One region of the Virgibacillus kekensis genome, then DNA from elsewhere that is predicted to be linked to it. Evidence: riboswitches for the same ligand, from Rfam matches in the RefSeq annotation. Region 1 holds a riboswitch; each other region holds the start of a gene.
The links. Region 1 has a riboswitch for thiamine pyrophosphate ahead of thiW (energy coupling factor transporter S component ThiW). Riboswitches for the same ligand answer to the same signal wherever they lie in the genome.
Positions count from the first base shown of each region.

Region 2: it holds a riboswitch for thiamine pyrophosphate, as region 1 does, so the genes downstream of both, thiT (energy-coupled thiamine transporter ThiT) here and thiW (energy coupling factor transporter S component ThiW) in region 1, are expected to answer to the same signal.
Region 3: it holds a riboswitch for thiamine pyrophosphate, as region 1 does, so the genes downstream of both, ACFO3D_RS06740 (lipoate--protein ligase family protein) here and thiW (energy coupling factor transporter S component ThiW) in region 1, are expected to answer to the same signal.

Region 1 covers NZ_JBHSFU010000004.1:928,908-935,405, forward strand. Annotated here, with positions in the region: gene thiM (hydroxyethylthiazole kinase) at 1-70, opposite strand, end outside; gene thiD (bifunctional hydroxymethylpyrimidine kinase/phosphomethylpyrimidine kinase) at 67-873, opposite strand; gene tenA (thiaminase II) at 870-1,553, opposite strand; TPP riboswitch at 1,619-1,724, opposite strand; partial or broken gene thiW (energy coupling factor transporter S component ThiW) at 1,725-2,214, opposite strand; TPP riboswitch at 2,399-2,514, opposite strand; gene ACFO3D_RS08695 (CDGSH iron-sulfur domain-containing protein) at 2,584-2,787, opposite strand; gene ACFO3D_RS08700 (D-glycero-alpha-D-manno-heptose-1,7-bisphosphate 7-phosphatase) at 2,867-3,409, opposite strand; gene ACFO3D_RS08705 (GNAT family N-acetyltransferase) at 3,421-4,002, opposite strand; gene ACFO3D_RS08710 (hypothetical protein) at 4,068-4,211, opposite strand; gene ACFO3D_RS08715 (response regulator) at 4,268-4,867, opposite strand; gene ACFO3D_RS08720 (sensor histidine kinase) at 4,864-6,000, opposite strand; gene desA (Delta(5) desaturase DesA) at 6,128-6,498, opposite strand, start outside.
Region 2 covers NZ_JBHSFU010000003.1:42,498-48,995, reverse strand. Annotated here, with positions in the region: gene ACFO3D_RS01595 (Glu/Leu/Phe/Val family dehydrogenase) at 1-1,036, opposite strand, end outside; gene ACFO3D_RS01590 (hypothetical protein) at 1,145-2,566, opposite strand; gene ACFO3D_RS01585 (hypothetical protein) at 2,664-2,801, opposite strand; gene thiT (energy-coupled thiamine transporter ThiT) at 3,332-3,907, opposite strand; TPP riboswitch at 4,031-4,136, opposite strand; gene ACFO3D_RS01575 (M3 family oligoendopeptidase) at 4,210-5,997, opposite strand; gene ACFO3D_RS01570 (N-acetylmuramoyl-L-alanine amidase family protein) at 6,141-6,498, opposite strand, start outside.
Region 3 covers NZ_JBHSFU010000004.1:499,783-506,280, reverse strand. Annotated here, with positions in the region: gene ACFO3D_RS06750 (acetoacetate decarboxylase family protein) at 1-266, shown strand, start outside; gene lipA (lipoyl synthase) at 838-1,782, opposite strand; gene ACFO3D_RS06740 (lipoate--protein ligase family protein) at 1,785-2,609, opposite strand; TPP riboswitch at 2,700-2,805, opposite strand; gene ACFO3D_RS06735 (YrrS family protein) at 3,337-4,035, shown strand; gene ACFO3D_RS06730 (NADP-dependent oxidoreductase) at 4,476-5,489, shown strand; gene ACFO3D_RS06725 (GntR family transcriptional regulator) at 5,676-6,326, shown strand.

The DNA of each region.
Region 1 (6,498 bases):
CGACCTGATTAGTCAAATGGTGGATCAATGGACTTGTTTCTCTTACTTTGTTAATAATCGATTTATTCATTGTTCCACTCCTTCGCTACGATGTGCCCAATGATTGGTTGGTCCGTTTCCCTTGCCAATCGAAAATGAATGGCGGATTGCAGCCGTCACAAAGTCTTTTGCTTGTTTAACTGCGTCCCCTAAAGAATATCCCTGGCTCAAATACGCTGTAATTGCCGCTGAATAAGTGCAGCCGGTGCCATGTGTATTCGTTGTTTCAATACGTTCTGAAGAAAATGAATGGATGCTTTCGCCGTCATATAAAAAATCAATTGCATCCCCTTTAAGATGTCCGCCTTTAATCAATGCAGCACCTGCACCGAACTCGTGGACAATTAAAGCAGCAGCACATCTCATATCCTCAAGTGTTTCGATTTTTTCTCCTGTGATTTCTTCCGCTTCCGAAATATTCGGTGTTACCAAGGATGTCATCGGCAAAAGATGGTCACGCAAGTAAGTACGGGCATCCTCTGCAATTAATGGGTCTCCACTTGTGGCGACCATAACAGGGTCCATCACGTATGGAACATCCAATTCAGATACTTTTCCAGCAAGCATTTCCATTATCTCAATGGTTGGAATCATGCCCGTTTTGAATGCATGAAGCGGCATATCCGATATAACGGAATCGAGCTGTTGTTCAATCATATTGACAGGAATATGATGAACGGCCTGAACACCAGTGGTATTTTGTGCAACCACAGAGGTAATGACCGACATCCCGTATGTTTTTAATTCCTGAAAGGTCTTCAAATCCGCATGAATTCCTGCCCCGCCACTAGGATCAGTTCCGGCAATTGTCAGTGCACATGGGATATTTCTCATCGGCTGACCACCGACTCAGGCCACTCTTCACATGTATACGCCATTTCCCAGAATGCCAATTCCAGCTGACAGCTTTTTCGGAATGCATCTTTCATTTTTAACTGTTCATGTTTAGATGAATCCGCTGCAATAGCATCCAGACGCTCGCGCATTTCCAAAGTCGTGGCTGCAGTTCGTTCATCCGCATAGAAACTGATCCACGGGTAGAAAGGATGGTCGCTTGTTGGATTAAACGTACTCATTAACTCCCGGCCAATTTCCAGATAGGTCCACGGACAAGGTAACAGAGCACTTAAAATCTCGCCAAGACCGCCTGTTTGCGCGTGATGCATCATATGTTTGATGTAATGATCAGCTGATGGCGGGAGAGGATAACCTTGAAGCCCTTCATAATCCACTCCTACATAGTCACAAAAATTGTGATGCGGGTGAATCTCACTGTTCAAAATAAATTGGATTTTTTCATGGAAAAAGTTAATATCGTCCCTGTTTTGCGACTTCGCAAGGGCAATCCCATAAACACGCATGAACGCATTAAGATATTCAAAGTCTGCTTTAATATAATGTTTAATTGACTCAGCAGGAACCTCCCCTTTTCCAATACCATCAACAAATGGATGGTCAAATATCGCATGAAATATATCCTGATTTTCTTCTCGTAAAGTTTGTGTGAATGTCATATTATTCCTCCTGTTTGATACAGGAAGCTACTAGGGAGAATAAAAGTAGATTAATAGAGGGTATAGTAACGCTCCGACTACTTTCCTGCGCTGGCATTATCCAGATCAGGTTCAAAGGGACTAAGGAATATCATCCTTTTCTCAGCCATTACAGCGCCCCTAGTAGTTTTCCTATATGCTATTTTGTAATATATTTCTCTGCTCAATTTTCGAAACAACCAGCCAGCCTATCAATGCCCCTGTAACACTGCTGACCAGAAACGATGGGATAAAAAATAATGCTCCGACAGAGCTTCCCATAAGTATTTTTGCAAAGGGCACAGCAAAAAGTGCTCCGATTATACCGGTACCAATTGCTTCACCAAGCGCTGCCATTCCTTTTTTACCAGTCTTTCGAAATAGATAACCCTAAAAATGCACCGATCATGCCACCGGGAAACGCCAGCAGCGTACCAAGCCCAAGCATATTGCGCAGCAAACCAATCATAAATGCAATCATAACCGCCGGACCTGGTCCGAGTGTCACTGCAGCCATAACATTAACCGCATGCTGGACGGGATACGCCTTGGCGACCCCTGCTGGGAACCAGAGTAATTGTGCTCCTAATGTACCAATCGCCACAAAAACAGACATCGTCGTTAAAAGCCGCGTCCGATTCAATATGACCCTCCTTTCATTAAAGGGTGTACTGATCTGTGTGAGATAAAAAACACGAAGAGGGAATTCTACTAAGCGTTGGAACTGGACGAAGCTTATTCGGTATTTTAGAAATCCATAGCCCCAGCACCTAAATCAAAAAAGCCAGATCCGTTTATGGACCTGGCTCGAAATAGCTGAAAATAAGCTCATCATCAGACTACTTCCCTCCGCTGGTATTAACCAGATCAGGTCCGTAAGAGTCGGGAAACTGTTCGTGCTTCCCTCTCAGCCCTCGTTCTTTGGGCACCCCTAGTAGTAATTTATTGAAAATATTGAGTTGTTCTTCCTTAGGATAACAAATTAAAATCCGTTTGTCATGAAACACATCATCTATTTTGCAATTACTTCACTTTCAAACCCAATTTTCTTATGTGTACCATCGCAAAACGGTTTGTTGGACGACTGCCCACAGCGGCATATGGAGAATGCTTTTTTCGTTTCAAAGACATTTCCTTCCGCATCGATCAGTTCCACGTCTCCTGTCACAAGCAATGGTCCGTTATCGTTCACTTTAATTTTACCTTTGCCACTCATGAAATCCCCCCTAATTTTCTACTATTGGTATATAGTATTCTCCAACTAGGGAAAAAATCCTTTTTTGCTTGCCTAGGGATTAATCTCCTGCCTTCTCGTTATTCGTAAGCCATTCAGCAAATTCTCTGAGATCCTTAAAAGAATAATCGGCGTTGACCTGGTCGCCCTCGCGACTCCCTACGAGCACTGTCTTTGTACCCGCTTCCTTTCCAGCTTCAATATCGGGCTGCCTGTCACCTACCATAAAACTCTCCGCAAGGTCAACGTTATGTTTTTCAGCCAGGTCAAAGATCAGCTGAGGTTTAGGCTTACGGCAAGCACAGTTAGCATGCGGCTTGTGCGGGCAGTAGGCAATATCATCGATCCGCGCCTCAAACGTTTCAAGCTCCGACCGCATTTTCTTGTGAACCTCGGCGAGTGCAGTCTCTTTCATATAGCCAAGTCCAATTCCACCCTGGTTGGTTACAACGAATACCCTGAAACCCAGGTCGTTGAACTGTTTTACTGCCTCCCCGACGCCTTCAAGGAGGTAAAAATCATTCGGTTTATTAACAAATTTAACTCGTTTGCTTAGGACTTCATTGATAACGCCGTCCCGATCCAGAAACATACCCCTGTTCATCATGTCACCTTCTATTTCAATTCGATTCGTTGTCCCTCGTATTCGGGCTTGAGAAGGGAGAAGACGACCGTATCATGATATCTCTCCCCGTCAAAATCAGTTTGCCTTAATACGCCCTCTTTTATGAACCCGTGTTTTTCGAGCAGCCGCTCTGAACCTCGGTTTTCAGCAAAAATATCACCGACAATCCGGTTAAGGTTAAGCGTTTGAAAGCCAAACCGTAATACTTCCGGCATAATTTCCGTCATGACGCCTGAGCGTTGGTATTCTTTACGGATAACAACCCCCATTTCAGCTTTCCGGTGCCACATGTGGAGTTTGTGATAGCTGAACTTACCGATGAGTTCGCCGTTTTCCTTATTCAGAATCACCCATGGGATTTCTTTTTGAAGCTCGTACTTCTCCAATTGACGCTGAACCTCTTCCTTCATAGCTCGCTCAGATTTCACAGGGGTTGGTGTTATGTATTTCATCGTTTCAGTATCCTGCATAAATAAGAATAGCTCAGCTGCATCATCGACAATGAGGCCTCTTAATAAGTAATTTTTTGTGTACAGTTCAGGTACCGATTTGAAAATGCTCTCTGTATCCATCCTGTTCCTCCCCCATTAAAATAGCAGTGTGAATTTAGTTTATCACACTGCTGGAACATGCTTTGTTATTCATCTTTTTTACTATCAATAAACTCATCCGGTGCATTGTCACCGCCATGCGTGCTGTGGTTCTTATACTGGCTTTTGCGCCCGTTACGGTGCTCACCGTGGTTTTTGTTTTCTTTAAATTGATTGTTCTTGTTAGCCATTTAACCACCCCTTTCCGCATTATTTTGCGGTTGAGCTGGTTTAATTATACATCCATCTATTCCAGCCAGCCATTCTCTTTAGCCTTCGAAACCGCTTCAATCCGGTTGCCAGCCTGAAGCTTATCGAGAATAACTGAAATATAATTACGGACCGTCCCATTTGTAAGAAAAAGTTCCCCTGCAATTTCCTTTGTCGTTTTTCCCTCTGCAATCAATCCGATCACTTCAGTCTCACGATCGGTTAGCGGGTTATCGGAATCATATGCCATGTCGATCAACTCGGGTGCATATATTTTCCGGCCTTTCATTATTGTCCGGATGGAATCAGCCAGTTCATCGCTTGGACCATCCTTTAGAAGGTAGCCGCTGACCCCGGCATTACGTGCACGTTCGAAATATCCCGTGCGGGCAAATGTGGTCAGGACAATCACTTTACATGGGTCTTCTTTCAGTTCCTCAGCAGCATCCAACCCGCTTTTCACCGGCATTTCGATATCCATGATACAAATATCTGGGCTATTTTGCTTAACCAGATTTACTGCCTCTTCACCGTTTTTTGCCTTCCCCACGACTTCCATGTCCTCTTCCAGATTAAGCAGAGATCCCAATGCACCAAGCAGCATCCCCTGGTCTTCTGCGATTACAATCCGTATCATGTTCTTTCCCCCTGTTTTGACTGCTGAATGGCGTTCGGAAACCTGAATATAAGCTCCGTGCCATTGTCTGGTTTTATTTCAAGACTGCCATTAACAAATTCAAGACGTTCCCGCATACCTTTAATTCCGTTTTTCCGTTGAAAGTTCTCCTGATAGTCCATCCCTTTTCCATTGTCGCTGACTTTCAGGACCAGTTCATCCGGTGATTGATTTATATTAACAGTGCAAATCGTTGCCTCGCTGTGTTTAACCACATTGGTTATTGCTTCCCGTAAGCACATGCTTACCACATTTTCCACCAGAAGGGGCGTATGAGTAAGACGCGGTTCTCCCTCCAGACGAAAGGCAATCGAGGCGGCTCTCAGCATTTGCCTGATATGTACCATTTCATCGGCAAGCTTCACACTCTTCATATCAGAGACCATTTCACGAACTTCTTTTAATGCAGTCCTAGCTGTCTGGTTAATGTCATGGAGTTCGTTTTTGGCAAAATCCGGTTCGACGCGTACGAGTTTCCCGGCCAAATCACTCTTCAATCCAATTAGGGATAGCTTCTGCCCAAGCGTATCATGAAGGTCGCGGGCAATCCGTTGCCGTTCTTCCATTACCACCATCTGAGAAAGTTTCTGATTGGCGATGCGGAGTTCACTCTCCAGTTTCTCCCGATTATTTCTGGAATGAATAGTAAGTGGCAGCAGGATAACGCCAATGACACTTATAATAATAAACGGAAGCTGAGTCTGAAAGATGGCCTCCTGGGTAAAAAAAGCAACTGCGACTGCAGCTAAAGTGGTCACCAAATGAACGACATACAGTGATATGAACCTTGCTTTCCCCTGAATACTACCGATATAGAATGCCAGAAACAAAGCAAAATAAACGTATCCTAACAGCACTGTCATTACGATGCTTATTAACATCTCGATTCCGACAGACAGATAAACTGTCCAGCCTTCAGATATGAAAGAAACCCGGTATGCTGCGAAAAACAGGAGAATCATCAGGATTCCGAAAAAAATCTCCAGTGTTCCTGACGTACGGAAGATAAAGTAAAATGGAAGTATGCAAAAAATAATCCATGCATATATACTTAGTCCGGTATTTTTCGGTATGATATGGTACCACTTCTGCATACAGTCCATCCTTTCATTTTCACTCATTATAGTAGATATCCCGGTTTATCGCCACAGAACGACTATTCCTAACTATCTGTTTACACTAGTACAGCCCTTCAGCAAGCTGAAGGGCTGGTTCATTTCATTAAATACTTCTAGGATTTTTTTGCAGCTTAGGTTCTTTTTTCTTCAAAAGATGTTTTATCTCTTTGAAGCTTACAAAAGATTTATTTTCTTCATCAAACAACCTGAACCTGATTGACTTCAGGCTGGATGCCAATGTGATTGTCGTAGCTTTCTGAAGCGGCGGTGTGGACTCGTGCGCTTCTTCCAGTTTATAGTTCGGCACCCGCGGGGCCAGGTGATGGACGTGGTGAAACCCAATGCTTCCGGTCAACCACTGCATAACTTTTGGAAGCTTGTAATATGAACTTCCGTCAACCGCAGCTTTCACGAAATCCCATTCATCTTCATTTTCGAAATAAGAATCCTCGAACTGGTGCTGCACATAAAACA
Region 2 (6,498 bases), on a different contig from region 1:
TGTCTTTATGAAGCTGATCTTCAAGAGCCGCAAGGATAAGAACATCCACATCAAGTGTCAAGACATCGTCACGGTTTTTTATTTCTGCCTGTACTTCTGCTTGCTTTAATTGTTTTTCATCAGTTGGGAGATCACCATTATTTTTGGAAGTGTATTTAATCAGATTTGGAATATCCAGTCCGTCAGAATTATAAAGTGCTACATTCCGGTCACTGACTGCTACAACTTTATTATTCAAGTAATTACACTGATAAGCCTCCTGTGCAGCAACGGAACCTACATTACCAAATCCCTGGATTGCCATAGTAATCGTTTTGTCTTTATGGGCAAGTGCCGTCTTGGCAAAAATATTATCCAGATTAGAAAGCCACTTCCCTTGATCGTTCAGGAAGTTATGAAGCATATAACGGAATGTGAAATATACACCTTTACCTGTTGCTTCCCTACGGCCAAGTGACCCGCCATTCTCTACACTTTTACCAGTAAAGCTGCCACGGTATGGAACTCCTGGTCTGATACTCTTGTATTCTCCCATCATCCAGTCCATTTCGCGGGCGCTGGTTCCTACATCCGGCGCCGGGATATCTTTATCAGGGCCTAGGATTTCACTGAAATACTGCACATATTTTTTACACATCATGTAAAGCTCTTTAGAACTGTATTCCCGTGGATTAATCACAACCCCACCTTTTCCGCCGCCAAACGGCACTTCATGCAGCGCATTTTTCAGGGTCATGAGTGCTGCAAGATTCATAACTTCTTCTTCATTTACTGATTCGTGAAAACGGATACCACCTTTATACGGGCCAAGCACATTATTATGCTGTACCCGGAAGGCTGGTACACGGATTACTTTTCCATTATCGAGCGGGATCCGTAGAAAAGATTTATTTACATGATTTGGGGTCGAAAGAATGGATGCCAGTGAAGTGAACGCCTTTTTACGTTCATCTCCTGTACAATCAGGCATAAATGTTTCATCCTCCATTAACGCATCCAGAGAATCCTGAACTATTTGACCGGTACTCTTTGCCATAAACTAAAACCTCCATCTTCTGATATGTTTTCTGCTGAATTTATAAAAACTCTCTGCTAGTACCTATAACCGTTTTGGATAGAGGATTAACATTATTTCCGGGAAGCATTACAAGAAAATCACCGCAAACACGGTCGATATAATAAGCCCAATTATCACAGGTATAAAGTTTTTCCGAACCAATTCCATGACGGATACACCGCAGAATCCGGCAATCGCTATTACGGACGACCAGGCTACAATCGTTCCACCGCCGGTCCAGATAGAACCCATCTGTCCGATTGCTGCAAGTGTTCCCGCATCTATTGAGCCATTCTGTAAGGAAGCAGCAAGTGCACCAGTAAGTGGCAGTCCGGAGAACCCTGAGCCATCAAGCCCCGTGATAATCCCGATGATCAGCACACTGAACCCTGCAAGAAAGGCACTTTGCGGAAGAAACTCCTGAGTAGACTGTACAAGGTCAAACAATAATGCTGGTGAGTTTTCCCCAACGCCTAGGATACTCCCCGAAAAGTCAGAACTTCCAAGAAAAAAGAATCCAGCAATCGGGATAACCGGTCCCATGGCTTTAAACGCGAATACAAACCCATCGGTAATATGGTTGCTGATATAATCGAGCGCTTTTTCCCGTCCGAAGGCAACCGAAGATAATAACAGAAGAATTACTGCTACTCCACCAATAAATGCAGCTCCGTCACCACCTTCAAAACCGCTCATTCGCCCTGATAAAAGCTTGGTGTACATCATATATACCACGACAGCCAACAGTGAAATTGGTACTAATATGGCAAATACTTTGCTCCACAGCGGTAGATTAGTGCCAACCGATTTATTTTTTGACTGATCTGCCGCCTGCATAGCCTGTAGTTCAATTTCATTAAGTTCACTGTCCTTTGACCGGATGGACTTGCGGTAAAATAAATATGCTAGACCAATAGCAGTTACACCGGTTATAACTGAAAGAATCAGTGCCTTATCCGTAACCATGCCAACGTCAATTCCGGCTGATTTTGCCGATAGACTAGGTGCCACCTGAACAATATAATCAGATGACAGTGCCATACCCTGACCAGCCAACGCCACCGCTACTGCAGCTGTAAGCGCCGGCAGTCCAGACCTGATTGCTGCGGGGACCAAAAGAGCACATATTAATGGAACCGCGGGGGTAGGCCAGAAAAACAGTGAGATTACATACGTAACTGCCACCAGCACAAAGAACGAAACATGACCGTTGACCATAATTTTCTGGATTGGCTGAATCATTCTGCGGTCGGCTCCCAAGTCACGTAAGGAATGAAGTAATGCCATCATAAATGTGATAATCAAAAAGATACTGAATAATTCTTTTGCAGCTACGAGGTTAGCATTGAATATTGCAGTAAAACCGTCAATCAAGCTTCCCTTGAATACCCAAGCTATTACAAAAGTCCCGAGCAAGGATGGAAGCACAACCCCTTTTCTGAAAATCATAGTTAATATAATAATCAGTGTAAATAAACCATACAACCAGTGCGATACAGTAAGCTCCACTGTTTAACACTTCCTTTCCAGCGTGTGCTATAGCCTATGCACAGGGAAAAGAAGCGGTGCTATACTCCTATATCGCTTAAAATAATTTTTATCTTAGTTAGTTACTACCTGTATCCCGATTATCACTACATTCATTGCACAGCAGTTTACCATCTATTTGATCCCCGTCAAAAAAACCGTCTTTACAATAGATAGGCTTACCGCATGAACCGCATTCCCCGATAAGCTCCCTCACTTATAACCCTCCCCTTCTAAACATTCGAAATATTATAGTACTATTTTATCATATAAGTTGTCACTTAATCTTTGTGGCTTACCTAGCAATTGATATAAACTGCGACATAACAGCCGTACCTACCGCTACGTCAGAATCCTTCGCTTTCCGGGGGCACGGCCTCAGCCTCCTCGCGGAAAGAACGTCGCTGCGGGGTCTTCGGACTCGTGCTGTTCCCCCAGGAGTCTACGCATTCTGCCTGCGCTAATAGGCGTTTGGCGTTGATATAAGTATAAATCAATTTCAATCCAGCGACGGAAATACATGGAGACTCCAGCGGGAAAAGCAACAGCTGAAAATCCCGCAGGAAGTGGTCTTCTTCCGAGGAAGTTGAAGCGTTGCCCGCGGAAAGCGTAGTGTATTTCCGGAGCGAAGTCTCGCTGTTATGTCACAGTTTATATTAACTGCTCAATAAGGCTTCAATAAAACAGAAAAAAAAACAGCCCTCGTTATAAGCAGGGCTGTTCTCTGTGAGCGGAGTCCATATTCAATTATGCAGCCTGTAGTAACGTTCTTGGCTGTTTGTAAAATAACAGAAATACGAGTATTGCACTTAAAATAAATGAAGGCAACATATATGATCCGCTGTACAACAGTGAGTACAACCAAACCGGCTGTCCTTCAGGTGCATAGTGTCCGAAAAAGGCAATACCCGCAATAAAGTGCGCCAAAAATCTTAGCCCGGAACCAATGAATACACCCATTGTAATATAACTGAAACTTTGCAGCGGTTTACTATTCTTTATTGCTTTTTGAACTGGCTTAGCAAACACTCCAGCCGTACCTATAACAGTAAATGCTACGATATAGTCGAGGAATCCCTGGACAGGAGTTAAAATGATCGGTCCGGACATCACAACCTGCAACATTCCGAACAGAAAACCAGCTGTAAGTCCCCCTTTTAATCCCCAACGGAACGCAACAATAAATATGGGAATCATTGCAAAGGATACTGAACCACCTTGTGGCCAAATTGCAAACTTCAGAAATGGTATAATATCGAGCAATAGTGCCATAGCAGCAAAAATAGCCACCTCAATCAAAAATAACGTACGTTTGGAACGCATATAAACCTCTCCCCCTTTGCCGGCAGACCACCCTGCCGTGCGGAATTTTTTTGATCACAAAAAAAGCAATGCCAAGGGGAAGCTTCCTGATGGGGAAATCCGCTCACATTGCCTAAAAAAATCCATCAAAAAAGCCACCATCCCTACGTTAGTACTAACTAACAGGTTCAAAGGGTAAGAACAAATAACTATGTTCACTCTCAGCCAAATGGCTCCCCCTGTAGGCTTCTACTATTCTGCTTTTTTCGCTATACTAATTATAACGTACCATTCTGAATATAACAACAGTACTGAAGTTTATTTTACAGTGCCATAAATTCCTCTACATCCCGAACACAAAGCTGAATTGCATTCTCCCAGAATTCCGGTTGAGTCAAATCAACATTCAAATGTTTTTTCGCCAGACTCTCCACCGTCATACGGCCGGTGTCGCGGAGAAGTGCAATATAGTCATCCTCAAATCCTCCGCCCAATTCTTGTGCATGTGCATAGATACCAAGGCTGAATAAATATCCGAATGTATATGGAAAGTTATAAAACGGAACCCCGGTAATATGGAAATGCAATTTGGATGCCCAGAAATGCGGGTCATATTCATCAAGCGAATCACAGTAGGCTTCTTTCTGTGCTTCGACCATCAGTTCATTCATCCGGTCAACCGATACCATTCCCTGTTTCCGTTCCTCATAAAAGCGCTGTTCAAATATAAATCTTGCATGGATATTCATAAAAAATGCAACACTACGCTGGATCTTATCCTCAAGCAATGCCAGTTTTTCTTCTTTATTCTTTGCGTTTCTTACAGACGCATCCGCAACAATCATCTCAGCAAAGGTCGATGCTGTTTCTGCCACGTTCATCGCGTACCCCTGATTAAGTCCATTTAAATCATTCATTACATACTGGTGAAAACCATGTCCCAGTTCATGCGCGAGTGTTGCTATATTAGATGAGGTTCCTGAATAGGTCATGAAAATCCGAGTCTGTTCACTTTGAGGGAAACTTGTACAAAAACCACCTGGACGCTTTCCTGCCCGGTCTTCCGCCTCAATCCAGCGGTTTTCAAATGCAATGCGCGCAAAATCGGCCATTTTGGGACTGAATTCACCAAACTGATCAACGATAAAATTCGCCCCCTCTGTGTAACTTGAGGTTTTCACTGACTTGGATACAGGTGCCCCAATATCGTATATACTCAACTTTTCCAATCCCAGTAAATCCGCCTTTTTCTGCAAAAACTTAACAAAGTGATGCTTGTTTTTATTGATAGCTTCCCACATTGCATCAAGTGTCTCTTTTTTCATCCGGTTAATGGCCAGTGGTTCCTTTAATACATGCTGCCAGTTACGATGTTTATATTTCTGCAGTCTGAACCCTGCCAAGTGATTCAATGTCTGACCAAACAAATCAGCATTGCTGCCCCATGCTTGGTTTAATTGTTCGAACACATGCTTACGAACAGAGCGATCAGGGCTGCTCATTTTATTTGACGCTTGACCAACTGAATATGATTTCTGCTCGCCATTTTCATCGATTTCCACTTCCATATTCCCAACTATCGTGTCATACATCTGACTCCATCCATGATAGCCATCAACCGCCAGATCATTGATCAGCATCTCCTGTTCGGACGGCAAAAGTTCTTTTGCTTTTTCTCTATATTCATTAAGAACAAATTCCAATTCCTTTAAAGCAGGGTTTCGGAGAAGTTCTTTCCATGTCGAATCGTTAATTATGCTAATCTTTTGATCCAGTAGTGTTTTAACAGCATTCATTTCTGCTGATATTTCACTTCTTTTCCCAACAAGTAAGCTTGCTTCCTTATCTTTTACATCCTGGGCGCTAAGACAGCTGATAAATGCAGAAGCCTCCCGCATCTTTTTCCTTACATCCTCAAACTGTTCCACAATCGATACCAGCTTATCAGCATCAACTTTTCCTGTATCTGGCTGGAAACTTTCAATTAACTTTTTTAGACTCCTGGTTTCTTCCTGAACATTTACTAAATATGTACGAAATTCTTTTGAACCGCTTCCCCCTGGAAAAATAACTTCTAAATCCCATGTTGGATTATACGTGGACTTACTCATCCAATCTCCCCCTTAAACTTTTGGTTGGTATTTACTGAACTATTTATTTAGTATACCGAAATAGATTAATAATTTCAGCCGAAGTATATCAATTTTCTTAATCTTTTTGGAACTCGTCCAGGATTGACCCGGACGAGAAATAGTTATCTTCCTGTTATGGATGCACCTGTGTCCGGATGGCCGTATATTTGAACCCTGCCAAAATCTCTTGTTTCTATCAAATAGACATGGGGCTGTGTAGTGCCTTGAATCGCATATGCCAATCCACTGAACTTAGAAGGTGTTAAGAATCCTTTCTCGTTACCTTTCACCGGTACTGCACCAGGTGAATAAATCCGCCATGATTCTGCACTGGCCGGCAGGTTGATGTATCTCTGTTTTTGTCCAATCGCTCTATATGTTTGCGGGGGCTCGTACGGATGTTGGATAAACAAGCAGAAAGCCCGGACAACAGCCTCGGCGTATAACTGCCAATTTCCCCTTAGTTGGGCTATATCGTCC
Region 3 (6,498 bases), 430 kb from region 1:
ATTTAAATATACGTACTACTCCTAGGCCTAGCGGTGGAATACAGATGCAAGAAGTTATCGAACGTGACACATCACCGGATTTTGTATTACATGATAAATTTTACACACATAACGCGGAGCTTCAAATTAATGCATCCAGTACAGATCCATTAAATCTATTAAAGCCTTTAAATATTATAGGGGGCGGAGTCGTAAAAGGAGACTTTTACGCAACTGAAGAAAATGGTTGGGGAAGATTGTTAGAAACCATTGAACCTGACGGATAAATCTATATTTATTACCATTTATAAAGTCAATATAACAGTATAAAGCGATATTTCACTGAGGCGTGATGCCCAATAAATATCGAGGAATATACAGCGTTATACCTCCGCTGCTGCTGGACAGTTGATTACTCATTTCCTAAAAGAAATTGATTCTGCTTCAACGAATCTTCATTTTTAAAGCTAGGTTCTAAACATGATAGATAAGGGTCTTATAAAAAACATTGGCGAGAAAACTTATTATTATACAATAAAAAAATATCCTCTGACAGAGGGGCGGAGGTATAGATTAAATGATGCTTCGGGGAACCGGCTAGAAGCGCTGTGTCAAATTTATAGGAATGCTAAAGAACTTTCCGTAAATAAGAGGCGAGATGTATAGCGGATGAAGTGTGTTCAAGTCCTTTCCTATTAGGGGGAAGGGCTTTTTATTTTCTCAAGAAGGTATTTTCGTCAAAGATAAATTGAATAGCATTTTATTTTATAAGCAGTCCCAGTATGCGAAGAAGAACAGGAACCGTCCCCGTGCTTAAAAAAGGGTAGCCACATAAGTGACTACCCCGGTTTGTTCATTTTAAAAAGATGAATCTACTTGCTTGTTTTCATGCTTTTCGTATTCCTTCATATAGTTAATTCTGCGTTGTGCGGAGGTTTGACTGACCTGCCCATCTGCGTGATAGGAAGATCTGACAAGCGGACCGGATTCACAATGTTTGAAGCCTTTTTTTAAGGCAATTTCTTTTAGCTCGGCAAACTCATCGGGATGGTAATATCTTTCCACCTTTAAGTGCTTTTTTGTTGGCTGCAGATATTGTCCAATAGTCATTATGTCTACATTATGTGCCAGGAGGTCATCCATAGCCTCAATAATTTCCTCTTTTGTTTCACCAAGTCCAACCATAATGCTCGATTTAGTTGGTGTGTTTGGTGCAATTTCTTTGACACGTTTCAGTAATTGCAGCGAGCGGTCATACATGGCACGGGCGCGAACTTTTTTGGTCAACCGGCGTACTGTTTCAATATTATGGTTGAAAATATCCGGTTCACTATCCATCAAGGTGTGCAGGCTCTCGTAATCGCCCTTCATATCAGATGGTAAAATTTCAATTGTGCCACCAGGATTTTCGCGACGGATAGCACGTACTGTTTCCGCGAAAACTGCCGCACCGCCGTCGTTTAAATCATCTCGGGCTACCGCAGTTACTACTGCATGCTTTAAGCCCATTATACCTACTGACTCCGCAACACGTTGAGGCTCGCCCCAGTCAAGTTCATTTGGAAGTCCTGTTTTTACTGCGCAGAACCGGCAGCCTCTTGTACATGTGTCGCCTAAAATCATAAACGTTGCAGTTTTTCTTTCGCTCCAGCATTCATGGATATTTGGACAACGTGCTTCCTCACAAACGGTGTTTAATTTCTTTTCGCGCATTAGTTTTTTTAAACCATTATACGATTTGTTGGTATTAATTTTTGTCTTAAGCCATTCTGGTTTACGTATGTATTCTTCTTGTTTAGCCACCGTCAAACACTCCTTTGATGATATAAATTCCATTCTTCCTGGGTATATTTTGATTTTGCTAATTCATAAACCTCACTCCACTGACTGTCTGAAAGCTTAAGCGGAGTGAATTCCAGATTTAGCTCTTCCTTGAACCCTTTTTGAAATGCATCTTTTAAATCATCGTATGTATGCTGCTTCCTGGTGATCTCATTTATGGTAATTGCTTTTTCAGAAAAAGTGTTACGCTTCTTTTCTCTTATTTTTTCATTTGGAAACTTAAACAAATCAAATAACATAGTTGTATTCATACTCATAGGAATCGATCCATGCTGCAGGAGCACGCCTTGTTTTCGCGTCTGGGCGTTTCCAGAAACTTTTTTGCCATTTACGAGCATTTCATAGAATGCAGGCTTTTCAAAACAGACATCCGTTCTTTCCGCTTTTTTCTCCGGGGTAGCATAATCTGCTTCAATACCTAACTGCTTATAACCTTCCAGAACACCTTTTGATAAGACATAATAGGCAGCCTGGATGGATGTTGGAATATAGTCCTTATCCTCTGAAACGACGATACTATAAGTCAGCTCATCATCATGCAATACGGCACTGCCACCGGTTAACCGTCTTACGAATTCACATTCATGCTTTTGCATGTTGGAGAAATCAATCGCCCGTTCAGCATTCTGAAAATGTCCTACAGAAAGACTGGGTTTCGACCAACCATAAAACCGTAAAGTTGGAGGTATTTTCCCCTCTCCGTGCCAGTCAAGCAATTTCTCATCGAGCGCCATATTAACTGACGCACTATTAAAGCCTGTATCAATAAATCCCCATGTCTCCTTCAAATTGTGTTCACCTCCATATTCTGGTGGTACAAAAAAACTGCATTCCTGTAGTGGAGTGCAGTAAATTTGCGTGATGTTTAATGAAAATACACAAATTCGACGGCACTTCCCCACGCTAGCATTACCATAGTTCGGGTATGAGGGTCAGAACAGGTAAGTTCTTCTCAGCTATATGATAGCTCCCCTAGTGCTATATCAACATGCAATTTCTATGACTATTTTAACGAGGTAAAGCAGGAATGTAAAGCGAGAACGGTTCTCCCGTTTCCTTTCGATTAGATCTGTTTTATCAGGTGATTCATTTTGTGGCTACTCACTATCCCTACGTTTGATAATGGTTGATGTCAATGTTATTTTATTTGGCTGAATTCTCCAAATAAATAGTGTCTAAAAAACTCTCACAAATACTTGACTCAATCCTTTAAGTTAGGAGAGTTTCTTTAAATTGGATTTTAAATCAAAATAAATATATTCAGGTCATTCAAATCTGGATGGCGGATTTTCTCGAAGGGTTGGATGGGACAATTTATAGCCATGATAATTTCCCGTGTAAGTTTTTTAAAAGATGCGATTGACAGGGATGGTAAATTAGAACCCCATAAAAACTTTTATAAAATCGAATAGATTTTGTTAGAGAAACTTTTAATGCCTTCTATCAAATCTGCAAGACCAGGAATTTTCTCAGACGACAATTTCGTTTTTATTTTGGATTGGAAAGGAGATCAACATGAGAAATAGAGCAGATATGTTTCGCAAACGAAGAAGCAAAAAAAATATCATCCTTAACTCGCTTATAATTTTAGTTTTTGCACTCATATTAATTGTCGGAGCAAACCTTATATTTGGGGGTAATGATACTGCCAAAGACGGCGAGACCAACGATGCGTCTGACAGTGATCCTAATAAGGAAGAAATGAAAATCACGGAAGATGAAAATAACGAGCAGCAATCCGAAGCAAAAGGTTCTAAACAAGAAGAGAGCAGCAATCAAGATGAAGATGAATCCTCCGAGCAAAACGAGGATGCGATTGACCAATTGGAAGTTGAAGAAGGCGACGATACCGAACGTGATGAAAATAGCAGTACCGCACAGGAAAACCAGGATGACAATCAATCCCAGCAGGATGATAGCGGTCCGAACGAATCCCAGATTGGAAAACCCATCGGCACTTCCCAGACCGGTGAGCATACGTCCAGCTACGAAAGAGGAACAGTCGATTGGAATGAAAAAGTAAAAGCGATAAAAATGGCAACCGGTTTGGACGACAGCATGACGCTTTGGCGACTGGAAAACGGCGGCGGACCACACAAATCAGTCGGCAAAGTCAGCCCTGACGGTGTCCAGGATTGGATGTACGTTGTTAACCTCCAGTGGGTTGATCAGAAGGGGTGGAAAGTAACGAGTGTTGAACGAAAGAGCCGGTAAATAGGGTTAAGCTTTCATGTATTTGAAATGAAAACCGTAAGAAAAGTGAATTACCTAATACCTGGCCCACTGAGTAGTTTCTCATTTTACTTGGTGGGTCTTTTACTGTGAAGGTATATACTTCTATCAAACAAGTGGAACATTTCGGGTAATGTTCCAGTAGGTTCACCGTTTCGGGAGGAATGTTTGTATAAAGGATTCCATAGATGTGTTTTCTTTTGCCGAACTGGCCTGCCCTCCGTTCGCATACATTCTGTTGTGGCATCCTTTTCTGTTTTTTATATTTTTCTTTAGGCAGAAGGCCCAGTTTCGGCTCACTAAACAGAATGTCTGCTAGAAAAAACAGGGGTTTTTTGTAGTTGAGCGTTTATGTGACTGTAGAAATCCTAACATTGGCTCAGCAATGGCCTATACCTGTATAGTTGTATATACAAGAAAGGATGATTAGATTGCAACAGCAAATCAAACTCGTAAATAGACCAGTTGGCACGCCGGTTAAAGAAGACTTTGAATTTACGCAGGCGCCCATCGGTGAGCCGGCTGAAGGTGAAGTACTTATTCGGACCAACTATATTTCTGTTGATCCATATTTAAGAGGCAGAATGAATGATGTGAAGTCTTATGTCCCTCCATTCGAGTTAAATACGGTTATTTCAAGTGGTGTGGTTGGACAGGTAGTTGAATCAAAATTACCGAACTATGAAAAAGGTGATATCGTAACAGGTATGCTAGGATGGCAGCAATATTCGGTTGCTAAGGAATCTGAGATTCGAAAAATTGATACGAAACTTGCTCCAGCGTCTGCTTATTTAAGTGTTTTAGGGATGACAGGTTTGACGGCTTATTTTGGATTGCTGGATATTGGTCAGCCTAAAGAAGGTGAAACGGTTGTTGTATCGGGAGCGGCTGGTGCCGTCGGTTCTATGGTCGGTCAAATTGCTAAGATTAAAGGCACACGTGTTGTGGGAATTGCTGGTTCTGCTGAGAAAACAGATTACCTTATAAATGAATTAGGATTTGATGCAGCAATCAATTATAAAACAGAGGACGTACCAGCTGCGTTAGGCAAAGCATGTCCGAATGGAATTGATGTTTACTACGAAAATGTTGGCGGTGAAATCGGTGATGCCGTACTTCCTCTGTTGAATAAATTTGCGCGTATCCCCGTATGTGGGGCAATTTCCGCCTATAATAACAAAGAAGCTGATGTTGGCTTACGTGTTCAAAGCTATTTGATTAAATCGAGCGCTTTAATGAAAGGTTTCACAGTTGGCGATTATTCTGAGCGTTTCAAAGAAGGTTTAGAAGCGTTAGCTGGATGGCTGCAGGAAGGAAAAATACAGTACGAGGAAACTATTACAGAGGGGTTTGAGAATACGATTGATGCTTTTCTTGACCTGTTCAAAGGTGCAAACTTAGGGAAAGCGATCGTGAAAGTATCTGAGATAGAATAAACGAAAGATGCGTTTCCTTAATGGAACGCACCTTTGTTTTTCAATGAGTCAAGGGACCTGTCCCCATGATTCAAAGCCCCAACAGGTTAAAATCTATCCGTGATTTGCTATAATAGGAGTTGTATATTCAAAATTTTGATTTATGCTATCAATGAATTTATTCTATTATACAATCAGGAGGTTACTATGAGTCGTATTATTAAACCTGAGTCTCTCCACTTGCAAGCCTATAATTTAATTAAACAGGGAATTTTAGAAGGGGAGTATAAACCTTCGGAGCGTATAGTTGAGGCGAAAATGGCTGAAAAACTGGGGATTAGCCGTGGTCCTATAAGAGAGGCCATCCGCATGTTAAGTCGGGATGGGTTACTGACATATAATGATGGGTTAGTCCGCGTATATTTGCCGTCTGTCCAGGATGTTGTGGACATATTCCAGTGTCGCAGAAGTTTAGAGATCCTAGCAATAAGCCTTTCTATCAAAAATATTTCTAAGGACGAAAAAGAACAATTATCAAGAAATTTAAAAGAGACCGCAAAAGCCTCCGAACGAGATATCGGAATTGAGTTAGGGAAATTGGATCAGGAGTTCCACGATATAATTATAAATTCATCTAAAAACCATCAGCTTATTGAATTGTTGGGAGTAATTCGTACGAAAATCCACTATATGCGAAACAGTATGGTGAATGGAGATTTTTATCCTTCGTTTGTCGAGGAACATGAACGTATTTACAAAATCTTGCTTGATGGTAATGAGGAAGAAGCGGAAGAAGTTATGAGGCGTCATATAAATAAAGGTCTGGAAGGTGTTCTGGAACACATCAAAAGTGAATAGGAAAGCACGTATGAAAAATCTTAATCCAACTCATTGATTAAGGTTTTTTATTTTTTTTCAACTTAGTTAACTGTTAACTGTTGACTAAAATTATTTATTATTGTAATATTTCAAACAGATTATACTATTGCGATAGTTAAAAAATTGCAAACACTAGAAAAGCCATTTAAGT